Regions from separate parts of the Anaerolactibacter massiliensis genome, predicted to be linked through region 2. Evidence: a T-box and tRNA genes for the amino acid it is inferred to sense, from the RefSeq annotation. Region 2 holds a T-box; the other holds one or more tRNA genes.
The links. A T-box is a leader RNA that pairs with one kind of tRNA and senses whether it is charged. The one in region 2 lies ahead of ileS (isoleucine--tRNA ligase), so its partner is inferred to be a tRNA-Ile.

Region 1 (8,499 bases), 160 kb from region 2:
TCTGACGGATGAAGTTGATTGTTCGGATGAATTGAGTGAAGAGAAGGAACAGGAGGTGATCTATTCCGTCAGCGATCATTCCGGCAATCGTGCAGAAGCAGTACTGAAAGTGAATCTGATTGATCTCGAAGAACCGTCGCCTACGCCTGAACCGACGCCGGTCCCGACAGTGAAAGTGCCAGTGCAGACCCCGACTATGCCTGCTTATGTGCCTCCGGCTTATGAACCCCCGGCAGAAGAGTATTACTACGACGTGGAGACGGTGACGGAAACACATGGATCGGATGGCGGAGAAACGAGTATCTCCTGGGGAGGTTAGGATTGCCTTCAGTGATACAATGAAACCTGCAGACAGAAACTGCGGGAGGTAATCATTGATGCTGAATCAGGAACGGCTGAATTGTGTGCTGAACCGTCTGAATGAGATTGGTGCAGAAGAAATGCTGGTGACCGAGCCAAGGGCGATCTTCTGGCTTACCGGAAAGTGGGTCTTTCCAGGAGAACGGTTTCTTGCCCTGCTGATCCGGAAGAATGAGCAGCCGGTTCTGTTTATCAATCGTCTGTTCTGGTTTGATGAAGAGATCGGTGTTCGGAAGGTGTGGTTCTCGGATACCGATGATGTGCTTCCGCTGGTCAGAAAAGAACTGGATCCGGAAAAGGTGCTCGGAGTCGATAAGACCATGGAGTCGAGATTCCTGCTGCCGCTTCTGGAAACCGGTGCAGCAAAGAAAGTGGTGAACAGCTCGATTGCAGTAGATGAGGCAAGGGCAGTCAAGGATCTGGAAGAACAGGCGAAGATGCGGGAGAGTTCCCGGATCAATGATCTCGCGATGGAAGCGTTCCGGAAACTCGTTCATGAGGGAGTCACAGAACTGGAGATCTCTGATCAGACGCTGAAGATCTATAAGTCTCTCGGCGCTTCCGGATATTCGTTTGATCCGATCGTGAGCTTCGGTGCCAATGCGGCAGATCCGCACCATATGCCGGATGAGACGGTTCTGAAAGAAGGAGACTGCGTCCTGTTTGATATCGGCTGTGTCGTGAATGATTACTGTTCTGATATGACCCGCACGTTCTACTGGAAGAAAGAACCGGATGAGCGGGTGAAGCGGATTTATGAACTTGTCCGCCAGGCAAATGAGCAGGCAGAAGAGATGCTGAAGCCGGGTATTCCGTTATGTGATGTGGATGCCAAAGCAAGAGACCTGATCACGGCGGGCGGATACGGACCGCAGTTCAATCATCGTCTGGGCCATTTCATCGGTCTGGCGGATCATGAATACGGAGATGTTTCTTCCGCAAATCATAATCTGACAAAGACCGGAAACTTCTTCTCAATTGAACCTGGCATCTATCTGGCAGGCGATACCGGAGTCAGAATCGAAGATCTCGTTCTGATCACGGAGAACGGGCATGAAGTGCTGAATCATTACCCGAAAGAACTGACCATTCTGGATTAATAAAGCAGGAGGCGAGAAGCCTCCTGTTTCAGTCGTGTGCGAGCATCCAGCTGTTTAGGATGTTCTGATATTCTTCCGGGTGTTCGGCAAAGCACATATGCCGGCAGCCATCGAAGAGATGCCACTCTGCATCCGGCAGATGGTCATATATCGTCTTGGCAACCAACGGGGTGCAGAGATCGTTCGTTCCGCTCATGATCAGCGCAGGAACATGCAGTTCATTCAGGCGATCTGTGATCTCGAAGGAACCAAGCGATCCGGTCGGATTGTATTCGTTCGGACCCCAGCCATAGAGATATGCTTCACTTCCGGACTTCTTCGGACGCCGCAGGCATTCGGGATCATTTTCGGAAGGAACGGCTGCGCAATGCTGGACCATGAAGTGGGCGTTTGCTTTCTGGTAGGCTTCGCTGCTGAAGTCTCCGGTTTTTTCTGCTTCGGCAATTGCGGCCTGCTCTTCTTCTGAAAGAAAGGTGATCAGGCGATGCTGTTCATGTGCCCATAAGGAAGCACTGCTCAGCGTGGAGGACAGGATCACGGATCGACATCCATCCGGCTGATGTTTCAGGAGAAATCCCATTGCCAGCATGCCTCCCCAGGACTGGCCGAGCAGGTGATATTCCGTGATGCGAAGACGGTCCAGAAGATTCAGGAGCTCTTCGTCCCACGTATCGAAGTTCCATAATTCCGGATGACCATCGAGGTACGAATTGCCGCAGCCAAGCTGGTCATACATCAGCAAAGCTCTGCCCTGCTTCGCAAGGGAATCGAGCAGTTCAAAGTAATTATGCGTGCTGCCTGGCCCGCCATGCAGAAGCACCAGCGGTTTCTGATTTCCGGTGCATTCGCCGACGAGACGATACCAGGTCTGATATCCGTGAAACGGAACGGTTCCTTCGATGATCTTCATGCATGCCTCCTGAAATCGCTGCAGGAGAGGATGCCTCTTGACGTTTCGGCATGTTCTGCGGCGGAGACGATCGCTCTGCTGACAGCCTTTGCGGCAAGGACGCCGGCGATATTCAGATCAGCTCTGACGGTGTCGTTCGTCATTGCATAGATGGAATCTCCATCGACCATCGTATGAACCGGACGGATTGCCCGCGCATATCCGTCATTTGCCATATCCGCAAGCTTTGCCAGTTCTGTCTTCGAGAACTTTCCGTTGGTCAATAAGACGGTTAGCGTCGTGTTTTCGTGGAAGCGCAGCGAACCAGCGGAGAGCGCACACAAGGCTTCTTCGGCATCAATCATCGTTCCATCTGCTTCATGAATTCCGGCTACGAAGTCTCCATTTTCCGGGTTGACGATATTGCCGGCTGCATTGACCGCAGTCAGTGCTCCGACCTGCAGATCGCCAGCCTGGAAGGCGGCACAGCCGATTCCGGCTTTCATGGCATGTTCCATGCCGAGAATCTTTCCGACGGTCGCACCGGTTCCTGCGCCATGATTTCCTTCCCGGAAGTTTCCTGCATGCAGGCATGCTTCATAGGCAAGGGCAGGATCCGGGCGTTTTCCTTTTTCAGCGAATTCCAGATCATAGAGACAGGAAGCACACACAATCGGAACCGGACCTCCGCCAGTGGGAAAGCCGATTCCTTTTTCTTCCAGGTACTGCATGACTCCGGAGGCTGCGTTCAGGCCGAAGGCACTGCCTCCGGATAAGAGCACCGCATGGATCATGTCATTTGCGGCCAGCGGGTTCAGCAGGGCATTTTCTCTTGAGGCAGGAGCACCGCCGCGTACGCTGACCGCAGCTCTGGCACCGCGTTCGGCCAGCACGACCGTGCATCCGGTTCCTGCTTCTTCCCATTCTGCATTGCCGATCCGGAATCCTCCGATATCGGTCAGTTCAATCTCGCGGATTGCTGAGTTCATTCTGCAGTTCCTCCATCAGTTCTGTTTCTTCTTTGGTAAGTTTCCGGTCTTTCAGAAGATCGGGTCTGTGTTCCAGAGTTCTTCGCAGGGATTCTTTCAGTTTCCAGCGGCGGATGGCTTCATGATTGCCGCTCAGCAGCACTTCAGGCACCTGCATTCCTTCATAGATTCTCGGCTTGGTATACTGCGGGTATTCCAGCAGTCCGTCTTCAAAAGATTCTTCTTCTGTGCTGGCTGCCCGGATCGTTCCGCCAAGCAGCCGGATCATGGAGTCCATGATCGTCATGGCCGGAATCTCTCCGCCGGACAGAATGTAGTCTCCGGTTGAAATCCACTCATCTGCTTCTGCTTCAATTCTTGCATCGAAGCCTTCATAATGACCGGCAATCAGAATCAGGTCTTTCTTCGTTAGAAGTTCATGAGCGTGTTTCTGATCATACGGCTTTCCGGAAGGAGAAAGCAGAATCCGCCAGGAATCCGGCGACTCCGCCGCATGCAGGGCATCGAGCACTGGCTGGCATTTCAGGATCATGCCGGCACCGCCGCCATAAGGACTGTCATCAATGTGCCGGAAGCTTCCGGTGGCGTAGTCCTTGATATCAATGATCTTCAGCTCAAGGCTTCCGTTTGCGATCGCCCGGGCGGTCAGCGGCGCTTTCAGAAAGCTTCCGAATAATTCCGGAAAAATTGTCAGTACCTGGATTTTCATATTGTTCTGCCGGATTCATTCTATCAGAAAAGCATGGAATGGGATGCCTGCAGAAATGTTTCAGAACTGTGGAGTAAATGGAAGCTGATCATGGAGAAAAAGAAAATGCAGGACATTGCCCTGCATGCATGAATCATGAATCTTTCTTCCCGTAGCCGGGGAATCGGTTTCTGCTTTCGTAATTCTCGAGAAAGCTGTGCATTGCTCCGTCTGCTTTATAGCCCGGGAAAGTTTCAATCTGAACCCGGTGGAGGGAACGGAAGATATTGTCTTCAATTTCGGGATTGGTCTTCTTCAGCTGCCGGATGAGTTCTTTGACTTCCTTGCGCTTCGAGGTGCTTTCATGAAGATTTGCATTGTTTTCCGTGAAGCGGCAGGCACATTGCAGAAATTCGAGCTGATTCGAGACAGCCCAGCGGATAACTGCATTTTCCTTGACGCAGTACATCGGCCGGATCAGTTCCATGCCCGGGAAGTTCTCGCTGTGTGCTTTCGGGATGATGGTCTCCAGCTTGGAACTGTAGAACATGGCCATGACGGTTGTCTCGATCACATCATTCAGATGATGGCCGAGGGCTATTTTATTGCAGCCGAGGAGCTTTGCCTGGTTGTAGAGATGGCCGCGGCGCATTCTCGCACACAGGTAGCATGGCGATTTTGATTCATGATCTGCGACTGCAAAGATATTGGTTTCGAAGATCCTGATCGGAATTCCGAGGATCTCTGCATTCTCTTCGATCTTCTTCCGGTTGGCTTCACTGTAGCCGGGATCCATGACCAGGAATTCAGTCTCAAAGGGGATCTCGGTATGCTTGGAAAGGATCTGAAACATCTTGGCCATGCAGAAACTGTCCTTGCCGCCGGAGATACATACGGCGATGCGGTCATTTGGCTGGATCAGCTCATAGCGGTTGATGGAAGTGAGAAATGGTGCCCAGAGGTCTGTCTTGTAGGTCTTGATGATGCTGCGCTCTATCTGTTCCACGCGAGTCAGTTCTTTTGCCATAATCAGGTCTCTTTTCTAATTTAGAAAAAAGACACCCTTGCGGATGTCTTTCTGATGGTGGAGCTAAGGAGGATCGAACTCCTGACCCCCTGCTTGCAAAGCAGGTGCTCTCCCAGCTGAGCTATAACCCCATACACAATCAAGTAAGAATAATGGTGGGCCTGAATGGACTTGAACCAACGACCTCACCCTTATCAGGGGTGCGCTCTAACCACCTGAGCTACAGGCCCAACTCTTACCGAATGCTCAGTTATAATACCGCGCCCCTATGCCAAAGTCAACAAAGATTTTTCAAAAATTTTCCGGAATTGTTGTTATTCACGGTCATCAAAGCAAGATGTTCTAGAGTGTCGAAAACAGGGTTAATCAATTTGACAAACATTAATTCAGACTGGGAGAAAAGAACAGGTCGTCCAGATGCGCATTCATGAAGGAAATAGTTTCCTGGTTGATGAAGGAAGACTGATTGAGGCGAAAGTAATAAGTGCGAGGCTCAGAGTCTTCGCTGCTGACTATTTCCAGATAATCTCCATCGCTGAGTTTCAGATAGGAATCTCCTTGACTGAAGGTAACATACACAACCGGTGTTCCGGCGCTTCCAAGCCAGACTCCGTCTGAATAGAAGGGAATATGTGAGATCCTCATGATATAATTCTCGATCTCTTCTTCATCAGAGATGATGTATTTCAGATAGCCGTTCATTAAAGAATATGCTGTCTCTATGGAATCTGGCTGAAAATGAAGCAGGTCCTGTAACGTTGTTTCCTTCTGATAGAAATTATCGGATGGAATTGCCATGAGCAGTCTGCCTGGATGCCAATTTGGTTCTGATCCGATAGGAGCCTCGCTTTTCTCATAATAGGCAGTTACTTCCTGATACTCACTGCACCAGCTGATTTCATTGAGCTCTGCAGCTAGATCAATCGACTGATCCTTACACTGAAGATAGATTCCAGCAGCATTTTCCTGATCATTCTTGGTTATTGCAGTGAGAATTCCATTTGCCTTCGGAATTCCACTCTTTTCAAATTGAACTGCAAAGCTTTCGTATTTCTGAACTGCACTCTCACATGCTTCAATAATTGCCGCAGCAGAATCAGTCTGGTACAGTGAGGCCTCCTCATGATGATTGATTCTGAGATATCCTTCCGGAAATATAGCTACTTGATAATTGCCATTCCACTCAAACGAATAGCTTGCAGTTAATGAAACAGATGACCCGTTTTCAGCCGGCTGAAGGTCTGCTTCTTTCAGAATCGCTCTGGTATTGCTGAGGAGTTCATCCCAGTTCTGATTGATCTCATTAATGTAAGGCTTGAAATCTTCAGAAAAATCAGAATCATTCTTATGAAGTGGAGACGAGAAATCCATTGATTTCAATGACTGAATCAAGACTATGTCATCAGAACCGGCTTTCAGAAATGATGAAATCACCGGGTCCTGCTTTTTTGCAGTGCATCCTGAAAGCACTACTGCAGAAACCAGAAGAGCATCCAGTCTTTTCACTCCAGCAAACCTGTTTTTCATGTTAATAACCTACAGTAAGAATGTAATATCCATATAAATACTGATTGGACCAGGCCATCGTTTTGGTTACGCCCGATCCTGATCCATTGTGACATTTTTTAATGTTTCTAATATGTTACTTGTACTGATGTTTTAATTGAAATAGTAACAATAAGCGGAAAGGAAAAGCAATAATCTAATCGCGTATCATTCAAATATAACTGAATCTATTAGAAAAATGGAAAAGTGATCATGAAAAGACTCATAGCCTTTAAAATTCATAGGCTATGACAACAAACAATCTCCATTCTTATATCTAGCTAAGTTCATATTTATACTTATTGCTCACTTAAAGAAAAATGATTATTCAAGACTTACTGATTGGTCATTTATACTATAACAAAAAAAGCCGTATTTGCGTAAAGTGGTCCTGCTGCAGGGACCACTTTAATTTAGCCAATTTCAGCCTATTTTTGAGGGAAAATAAAAACAAAGCCCATTGTTACAGGCTTTGCTGAGGGTTTGATTCGATTGATCACTTATTCAGATCGGCTGTGAATTGCAACCCGGAATTTCAAGTACCCATGAAACGTGAAGAAAGCATTGATAAAATTGTTTTCTCTATTGCTGCATATTCTGCAGATTCTGACGCGAAGAGAGAGAACGGGAGGCAGAAAAAATCATCGGAAAAGTCTGCTCATGAGTTCAGATATTCGGCAGCGATGCAGGACAGAAAGATCTCTGTGCGTTCAGTTTCCAGATCGATCTCAAACAGGTTCTTCAGCTGATCCAGGCGGTAGCGCACCGTGTTCAGATGGACGCCGAGCTCTTCAGAAACAGCCTGCTTGTTTTCGCCATGGCGGAGATAGGAACACAAAGTATCAAAATAGTGTGTCTGATAGCTGAGATCATAGTTCATGCATGCCCGGACTTTGGGCGAGATCAGGCTTTCGGGATCAGCCATCTGACTCAGAAGATAAAGATCATAGTCTTTCAGCGCAATCTGATTTCCATGGCGTGAGGCATATAAGGCCTGCATTCCGTACGATCTGATCTTCCGGAGATCTTCAAAGGGGAAAGATTTCCCGAGCCCTGGAAGCTGATTCTGGATCTGGCCGATCGGATGCTGGGCAGAAGAGAGCATATATAAGGCACTTGGGGTCACGATCGGAAGCGTCCATGCATCAATCTCGCGGATGCTCGAACTGTAGGCAAACAAGCGGCCGCGGTTTTCTGCAGAGATGCAGAAAATCTGAAACGGAGGCTCTAGTCCTGGTGCTTCGCTTTCCAGGAATTCTGCAAATGATTCCGGATCCTCTCCGCGTAACAGGGAGGCAAAGGCCTGCTGGTACATGTCATGGTTCGTGTCATGCTGTGTGGTTCTGAGATAGGTGGCAGCACCCTGGATCGTGAGGCGGATGGATGCTTCATCCATCTCATGCTGAGGAAAGAACGTCACTCTTCCGACCGGATTATTCCTGACAAGGATATCCATGATCATGACATCCCGGTCCAGAAAATCATCTCTGAACCGATAGGGCTCCAGGTGTGTCTCATCAGAGAATACCTGGAATTTCTCCCATCTCTTCACGGATTCCATCAGCGTCGTATCCCTAAGATACTGATTGCTGAGGGAAGTGGCGTCCGGCTTATGCGAGATGGCAGAGAGATGGAATCCCTCGTCCATGATCCAGTAGGGGCAGTCGAGCACCCGGGCGGTTTCATCTACGTATTCCTGCAGCGTTCCGCATTGCAGAAGGATCTTGAGCAGCTGTTCCTGATTCATAGTTCCATTGTATAAGAAAAGATCAGGAGAACGCCTCCTGATCTTGATGGAAATTGGTGATTTCTGTTCAGTTTGCAGCGTATTCTGCAGCAGATAATCCGCAGATTCTTCCGCCGGTCAGAGCTGTCATCATCGTGACGCCTTCGACCAGAGG
Region 2 (8,499 bases):
GATCCTTCGCTTCCCGCTCGAACCAGACATTGGACCCGTACTCATCAACGAGATCAGCCACATGGTCGAATACTTCCTTCTCCATGATCGGCGAACCATCTTCGTTGTAGAAGATCGGAATCGGAACACCCCACAGACGCTGTCTGGAAATGCACCAGTCGCCGCGATCCTGGATCATGTTATGCATGCGCTTCTGGCCGAAGCTGTTATGCCAGACGATATGATTGTCGATCTGGTCCAGTACCTGCGGCTTGATCTTGTCGATGGAGCAGAACCACTGCTTCACAGCCCGGAAGATGACCTTCTTCTTCAGACGATCATCATGCGGATATGCATGGACGATATTCTCTACCGCCAGCAAAGCACCAGACTCGCTCATATCACGAATCACTGCCTTCGAGCAGTCCTCGAAGAACATGCCCTGATACTTGCCGGCATTCTCATTCATATTGCCGACCGAATCAACCGTGTTGATCGGAGCCAGTCCGTACTTCGCGCAGACGAGGAAGTCATCGAGACCATGGCCGCCGGCAGTATGAACCACGCCGGTACCATCCTGGTCTTCAACATGATTGCCGAGGATGACCGGGCACTCGCGATCCGCAAAGACGACATGGTGATAGGTGATGCCTTCCAGTTCCTTTCCCTTGAACGTACGGAGGATTCCCTGGTTGGTCAGATTGAACTTGGCCAGCAGCTGATCGACGAACTTCGCAAGGAATACAAGCTTGCCCTTTTCCGTCTGCACTTCCGCATAATCAAACGCTTCATTCAGACAGACTGCCTCGTTGCTCGGGATGGTCCACGGCGTGGTGGTCCAGATCACGAAGTAATCATCGGAATCAAGGATTCCCTTTCCATCCGCAACCTGGAAGCGCAGATAGATGGTCGCATCCTTGACATCCTTATAGATGATCTCGGAATCCGCGACTGCAGTCTCATTGAACGGCGACCAGTAGACCGGCTTGAGTCCCTGGAAGATCAGTCCATCGAGTGCCATCTTCTCAAACGTGCGGATCTGGCGTGCTTCAAAGTGCTTGTCCAGCGTGATATACGGATGTTCATAATCCGCAATCTGACCAAGCCGCTTCTCGGTTTCCATCTGCTGGGCAATCTGGGTATGAACGAACTCATCACACTTCTTGCGGAATTCGCTTGCCGGGATCTTCTTGCGATCGACGCCGAGCTTCTGAATGGCATTCTCAGTCGGTAGTCCGTGCGTATCCCAGCCCGGGAAATACGGGGTATAATAGCCGCTCATGGCATGGGTACGGACGATGAAATCCTTGATGCAGCGGTTCATAGCAGTTCCTGCATGCAGGTTGCCGTTGGCATAAGGAGGACCATCATGCAGAACGAAGGACTTCTGTCCCTCATGATGCTTCAGGAGGTTCTGATAGTAGTTGTGTTCCTGCCACTGCTTCAGAATTCCCGGCTCCTTCTTGGCCAGATTTCCTCTCATCTCGAAATCGGTAGACGGCATGTTCAGTGTATCTTTATAATCCATAGTCTCCCTCCGGACGCACATATGAAAAGCGCCCTTCTCTTCTAAGGACGCTTAATAGCGCGGTACCACCTTAGTTCATGGCTTAAGCCATGCCCTCTTGAAATCTCTCCTTAACGCGGTGAGAATGCGAATGCTCATGAGGTGATGTCTCCGATGCCATTGCGTACTGCCTTTCACCATACGGCAGCTCTCTATAACGACTTCAGACAGGAGCACGTCCTCAATCAATGCATTTTCTGTTCAGCTTCATTCAGCCAGCGCAGATCAGGCATCTTCGGAAGCCGGAATTCATCCAGTTCCTGAATCATTCCCTCCAGCTTCTTCTTCGTCGAATCTCTGACCGTGTCTGCATCACCATACAGCTTGGAAAGATCCGTCAGGATCAGACGAGCAGTCACCAAACTCTCATGAATAATCGAGTCAGCATTCTTCTGGGCAGTGTCGATGATCTCATTGGCTTCCCGAAGCGACAGCCTGGCAATATTGTCAGCCGCCTGCTTCTGAGCTTCCAGAGAATTCTCCAGTGCCTCATACTGCCGCTGAAGCTCTTTCATGCGGTTTTCCGCATCCTCGAGCTGCTTCTGATAAAGCTCAACCTGTTTCTGCAGCTTCTCCACTTCAGACGCATAGCGATCCATGGCATCATCCACCGCAAACCGATCATACCCATTGCGCATGACTCTGAATGTCGGTCTCGGTGCTGTCATGACGAACGCTCCTTTCCCTGGATGTCCTGCAGGAATTCTGCTACGATCCGATCCTTCTTCGTATGATTCCGGACCCCCTGATACGTAAAACGGCCGGTCCCCCGGATCGAAATCGTATTGCCATTATCGCACATTTTATCGGGTGCTTCAAGAACGCGATGATTGATCTGAACCTTGCCCTGACGGATCATTTCCTTGGCTTCATTCCGCGAACAATGAGCCAGGGAAGCCACAATCGCATCAAGCCGCTCGCTGGCAATTACCGCTTCAACTTTCTTCGTATAGAACACCTGCACCGGATGTTCCTCAATCCGGTGAAACGACACATTCAGCCTCGAAATCCGGGTGAGATTATCTTCCAGGAACCTGCCCATCTGATCCGAGGTATACAGATAGATGCAGTTCTCCTCCATCCAGAAATCCCCGAAACTATGCCGGTCGATCTGCAGACTCATCAGTGAACCGAGAATATCCCGGTGACCGATCGTGCGGAAGCGCTGATCTGTCTCTGCTTTCAGGCAGACAATATCAGAAAAGTCATCCTCCTCATCTCTGAGAAAGATGACTTTCTTTTTCCGAGCTCCCTCATATCCGCCGTCATATCTGATCAATGCGGATTCGGGAAATTCTGACTGAACTGAGGCAAGTTCTTCTTCATTCAGGAAGAAGGATTCTTCATGCATGTGCCGGCGTTCGCTCTGCTTCTGCAGATCACGAAGACGGATCAAAGCATCCTCTCTCTCATCAGTCATCATCGCTGTCTAACGAAATCGCTCCATCCACTCCGACATTCTTCGGCGTGCAGAGAATCACGTTATGGCCGATCTTCTGAATCGTTCCATCCAGCGCAAAGACAACACCCGTCAGGAAATCAATCGTTCTCTGGGCATAGTCTCTCTGCAGACGATGCAGATTCACCACTGCGGCTCTGCGGCTCTTGAGATGTCTTGCAATCTCTTCAGCCTCTTCGAAGCTGCGCGGTTCAAACAGCACCATCTTGGTATCCGCAGATACCTGTCTGACATTCTGATTTTTCGTTCTCTCGTACTGGCTCACTGGTCTTGTCTCACTCTGCCTGTATTCCGGTTCTTCTTCAGTTTCTTCTTCTTCATCATCGTCTTCATCTTCATCGACAGGTGCGACGAAGTTGAATAATTTATCTTTCAGTCCCATAGTAAAGCCTCCTGCAACCGTGGTTATTATAGCATTCTATCAAGGTGCAGGCAATCTGCCGAATGGCTTTGCTATGCGGTTTCAGAGTGAATCAACTGTATTCTGATCCAGATGGGAAACCAGCGTCACCGCCAGATCTACCGCTGCCCGGTAGTCCTGATACGTGCACCAGCAGTTGCTCGAATGGATATAGCGTACCGGAATCCCAATCACAATGGAAGGTACTCCTTCCAGATAGATTCTGCCGCCATCAGTTCCGCCTCCGGACCGTACGCTTTCCTGAACCGGAATGCCTTCCTCTACAGCAAGATCCAGTGCAAGCTTCTGGAAACGCGGATTCGTGATCATCGAGACATCGAAATGTCTCAGCATCGGTCCCTTCCTGAGGGCCGCCTGCACCAGGTAAGGATCCTGGAACGTATCATCTGCCGGACACCCCTCAAAAGCAATCATGACATCCGGTCTGAATGCTTTGTAGTTTGCATAGACTCCGCGCTCGCCGACTTCTTCCTGTACGGAAAACGCTCCCTGCACAACACACGGAAGATCCTTTCCCTGCAGTTCTGTCAGCGTCTGAATCTCGGCCGCAACCCCAATCCTGCAGTCAAATGCCTTGCCTTCAAACAGCTGCCTTCCTTCATCATACGTGCAGGTCACATCCGGAACCCCGGGAGTGGCAATTCCAATGCCCATCCTTTCAGTCTCTTCCTTGCTGCAGCATCCCGCATCAAGCACCATCTGATCGAAAGAAACTGGCTGCAGGCGCTCTGCAGCAGTCTGGAAATGCGGTGGTTTTGCCGCCACAATTGCTGCATAATCCTTGCCATCGCGATTGCGCAGCCTGAACCTGCTGGAAGGAAATGAACTGTCAGAAATACCGCCGATTTTCAGAAACTTCATGGTCCCGTCCGGCTTCACTGCCTGCACGATCACCCCGACTTCATCGAGATGGCTGTCCAGCATCACTTTCGGCTTGCCGGAATCATCCGGATTCAGAACAGCCCGCACATTGCGCATGTGATCTTCTTCCGGCTCCAGCCATGACAGCTCATCTTTCACAAGATCGCTGACTTCATCTTCGAATCCGCTCGGGCCGAAGGCATTGGATAATGCAATAATCCGATCAATCTCTTCCATCTGTTTTCCTCCAGATCTTTTACTGCTATTATTGCACAACGGTGTATTCTCTGGGCGGATACGGTACAATGAAAACCAGAACAGGAGTACAACTCGATATGACTGAAGCACTTAACTCTTTTCTCAAACAGCTGGTAAATATCTCTTCTGTCTGTCTTGAGCTTACTGCAATCATTGTAATGCTTTATTCCGCGATCAAATCTCTGCTTCTGTGGATCCGGGAAAAAGAAGTAGGCGTTTCCCTCGAAAAAGGGATCTCCACCGCCCTGGAATTTCTGATGTGCGGCGAAGTGCTGAAAACGACAATTGCCTATGATATCGAAGACTATATTTCCCTGGCCTGCATTATCGCGCTGCGAGCTGCCCTCGGCTTTGAGGCAAGCATGGAGATGCGTCATAAGAAGATGGAAAACGGAGTCCTGAAAGAAGATTCCGAGCATAAGTAACCTCAGCGAACAAGCCTTCGAAGAACCGTGTTCATCAAAGAAAGCGTCCGGATGGACGCTTTCTTTTATTCGATAATCGGCTCTTTCTCCATTTCCTCGAGCTTCTTCTCGTATTCTGCTTTCTCGCGATCATTCATGAATACGTAATGTCCCGGACGGATCTCACGCAGTTTCGGCTTTTCACCCGAAAGATCACGTTTGGATTCATCATAGATCATGATCTCTTTTGCTTTTTCGATTTCCGGATCCGGCATTGGGACTGCCTGAAGCAGAGAATGCGTATACGGATGCAGCGGATAGCGGAACAGTTCATCTGACGGAGCTACTTCGACGATGCGTCCGTTATGAATCACGGCAATGCGGTCGGCAAAATAGCGGACAACGCTCAGATCATGCGCGATGAACATATACGTGAGCTGATGTTCCTGCTTGAACTGGTTCATCAGATTCAGAACCTGTGCGCGGATCGACACATCAAGTGCAGAAATCGGTTCATCTGCGATGATGAATTCCGGGTCCATGACCATCGCTCTGGCAATGCCGACACGCTGACGCTGGCCGCCTGAGAATTCATGCGGATAGCGGGATTTGTGCTCCGGCAGAAGTCCGACAGCGCGGAGGGCTTCATCTACCTTCCGTTCCCGGTCCTCTTCATCTTTGTACAGATGGAAGTTATAGAGCCCTTCTGAAATGCAGTAGTCAATCGTCGCACGCTCGTTCAGGGAAGCAGCCGGGTCCTGGAAAATCATCTGAATATTGCGAACCACCCATTGGCGATCCTCTTTAGACAGACGGGTATTGATCTTCTTGCCCTTGAACAGGATATCTCCATCACTGGTTTCATTCAGGCGGATGATGGAACGGGCAATCGTAGTCTTGCCGGATCCGGACTCGCCGACCAGGGCAAATGTCTCTCCTTTATAGATCCGGAAGTTTGCATCTTTGACCGCCCGGAAACGATGCTTGCGGTTATTATGGAAGGTCACTTCCAGGTGCTTCACATCAACCAGGATTTCTCTGCCATTCTCGTCATACATCGGCTTCACATCAGCCGGCACATGCAGCTGTTCGTGTTTATTATCGGTCACCGTAGATTCCTCCCTTCGATGTCAGTGCAAGCATGCGCTGATGAAGATTCTTCACCGCTGCAGGCGGTTCCACCTTCGGAGCTCTCGGATCCAGCAGCCAGGTCTTGGCATAATGTGTATCCGAAACCTTGAAGAACGGAGGTTCTTCTTCGTAATCGATCTTCATTGCATAATTGTTGCGCGGAGCAAATGCATCTCCTTTGATTTCCTCAAACAGAGAAGGCGGTGTGCCGCGGATCGCAAACAGTTCTTCTCCCTTCTGGCCCAGCTGCGGCAGCGAAGACAGAAGACCCCAGGTATACGGATGTCTGGAATCATAGAAAATCTCATCCACATTCCCATACTCGATAATCTGGCCTGCATACATGACTGCAACAACATCAGCAACATTTGCAACAACACCAAGGTCATGCGTGATGTAGATTGTCGTGAACCCGTATTCTTCTGCAAGGTCCTTGATCAGACGGATGATCTGAGCCTGGATCGTGACATCCAGAGCGGTCGTCGGTTCATCGCAGATCAGAATCTTCGGATGGCAGGCAAGCGCAATCGCAATGACAATTCTCTGACGCATGCCGCCGGAATACATGAACGGATATTCATCATAGCGAAGCTCCGGATCATGAATTCCGACCTTCGTCATCAGTTCAATGGCTTCCGCTTTCGCCTCTGCCTTGGACTTCTTCTGATGCTTGATGATGACTTCGGAAATCTGATCGCCGATCGTGCGGACCGGATTCAGAGAGGTCATCGGGTCCTGGAATACGGTAGCAATCTTGATGCCGCGGATTTTCTCCCATTGCGCATCCGTGTTGAACTTGGAAATATCCTGGCCTTCAAACCAGATCTCTCCTCCGGTAACGGAACCATTCGCATCCAGCATTCCAGTAAAGGTCTTCGTGAATACGGACTTGCCGGAGCCGGACTCGCCGACAATCGCAACGACCCTGTGAGCTTCGAAATCCATTGAGATATGGCGGATTGCAGTAAGCACACGGCCGCGCACCTGGAACTTCACCTGCAGATCCTTGACGGAGAGAATGATATCTTTTTCTTTGTTTTCTGACATCGTTTCCCACCTCCTCAGATCATATGCGTGCGCGGATCACTTGCATCAGCAAGCGTCTGGCCGACGATGTAAAGCGAAACTGAAATCACTGCGGAAACCGTGACCGGAATCCAGAACAGATAAGGAGTAGACACCAGATATGGCGAATAGTCACGGATCATCTGTCCGAGGGAAGCATACTGTCTGCCAAGTCCGACTCCCAGATACGAGAGGAAAACCTCATAGGAAATAAAGGAAGGAATATCGCGGCTGATTTCCGTCATGATCACAGAAACCAGATAAGGAAGAATATTCTTCGTGATCATGGTCCAGGTTGAGGTACCGAGGCATCTGCTTGCAAGGTTATATTCGCGATCGCGGATAATCATGACCTGAACGCGGATGAAGTAAGCCACGCTGACCCAGGAAGTGATCGAAAGAGCAAAGATCAGAGATCCCATGCCGGAGCCGAGTGCATATACCAGAACCATTGCGATCAGGGTAGTAGGAATATTCGCAAGGACGTTGTAGACCTGGATCATGATGGCATCGACACGCTTCGAGAATCCCCACCACATGCCGACCACAACCCCGACGACTACGGTAATTGCAGTTGCAGAAAACGAAACAATCAGAGAATTGCGGGTACCTGCCCACACGGCATCGAACAGCGAGTTGCCTTTGTCATCAGTTCCGAACCAGTAAGTTCCGTTCGGACGGATATACTTCATCGCCTGCTTATTGATGTTCGGAGTCTTCATCGGTGAATACCCGGAGAACATCGGCTGAAAGATCGAAAGCAGAACAACCGCAATGACAACGACCAGCAGCGCGATCGCAATCTTTGAGCGGAAGAACTGACGGAATACGCTCTTCCAGTAGCTGTACTTAGGTGCGGCAATATGTTCAGAAGCAGAATCATCAGCCTTCTGGAAGGTAAAGCGATCATCCTTTACATTGATTTCAGACATCAGTCTTCTCCTTTCGCAGTCAGCTGAATACGCGGATCCACCAGCGTCATCAGAAGGTCACCAAGCAGAACAGCAAGAATCGACAATGCAGTAAAGATAAACGTCAGCGTGATGATCATATTGTTGTTCATCTTCGTGATTGCGTCCGGAAGCATCTTGCCCATGCCAGGCACAGCAAATGCAGACTCGGTGATGAATGCACCGGAGATGCAGAGAATCACGGACGAAGGAATTCCATTCACAATCGGAATGATTGCATTTCTCAGAATATGCTTGCGGAAGATTTCCTTCTGAGAAAGTCCCTTTGCTCTGGCAAACTTCACATAATCGGCATTGACCTGGTCGATCATGTAACGTCTGACCCACATCATCAGAGAAGGAGTATTCAGCAGAGCCAGGATAACCGTAGGCATGAGCCACGA

Region 1: it encodes a tRNA-Ile, which carries the amino acid that the T-box ahead of ileS (isoleucine--tRNA ligase) is inferred to sense. The anticodon was not compared.

What each region holds. Positions count from the first base shown of each region.
Region 1 covers NZ_OLMH01000002.1:188,783-197,281, forward strand. The annotation lists gene C7E00_RS04465 (hypothetical protein) at 1-319, shown strand, start outside; gene C7E00_RS04470 (M24 family metallopeptidase) at 378-1,460, shown strand; gene pepI (proline iminopeptidase) at 1,489-2,370, opposite strand; gene C7E00_RS04480 (P1 family peptidase) at 2,367-3,338, opposite strand; gene trmD (tRNA (guanosine(37)-N1)-methyltransferase TrmD) at 3,313-4,047, opposite strand; gene C7E00_RS04490 (tRNA lysidine(34) synthetase) at 4,181-5,053, opposite strand; tRNA gene C7E00_RS04495 (tRNA-Ala) at 5,109-5,184, opposite strand; tRNA gene C7E00_RS04500 (tRNA-Ile) at 5,207-5,283, opposite strand; gene C7E00_RS04505 (hypothetical protein) at 5,435-6,580, opposite strand; gene C7E00_RS04510 (helix-turn-helix domain-containing protein) at 7,257-8,345, opposite strand; gene C7E00_RS04515 (FAD-dependent oxidoreductase) at 8,413-8,499, opposite strand, start outside.
Region 2 covers NZ_OLMH01000002.1:33,346-41,844, reverse strand. The annotation lists gene ileS (isoleucine--tRNA ligase) at 1-1,507, opposite strand, end outside; T-box leader at 1,548-1,744, opposite strand; gene C7E00_RS03670 (DivIVA domain-containing protein) at 1,732-2,214, opposite strand; gene C7E00_RS03665 (YlmH/Sll1252 family protein) at 2,211-2,942, opposite strand; gene C7E00_RS03660 (cell division protein SepF) at 2,959-3,387, opposite strand; gene C7E00_RS03655 (M42 family metallopeptidase) at 3,469-4,524, opposite strand; gene C7E00_RS03650 (DUF1622 domain-containing protein) at 4,623-4,970, shown strand; gene C7E00_RS03645 (ATP-binding cassette domain-containing protein) at 5,036-6,058, opposite strand; gene C7E00_RS03640 (ABC transporter ATP-binding protein) at 6,048-7,127, opposite strand; gene oppC (oligopeptide ABC transporter permease OppC) at 7,142-8,077, opposite strand; gene C7E00_RS03630 (ABC transporter permease) at 8,077-8,499, opposite strand, start outside.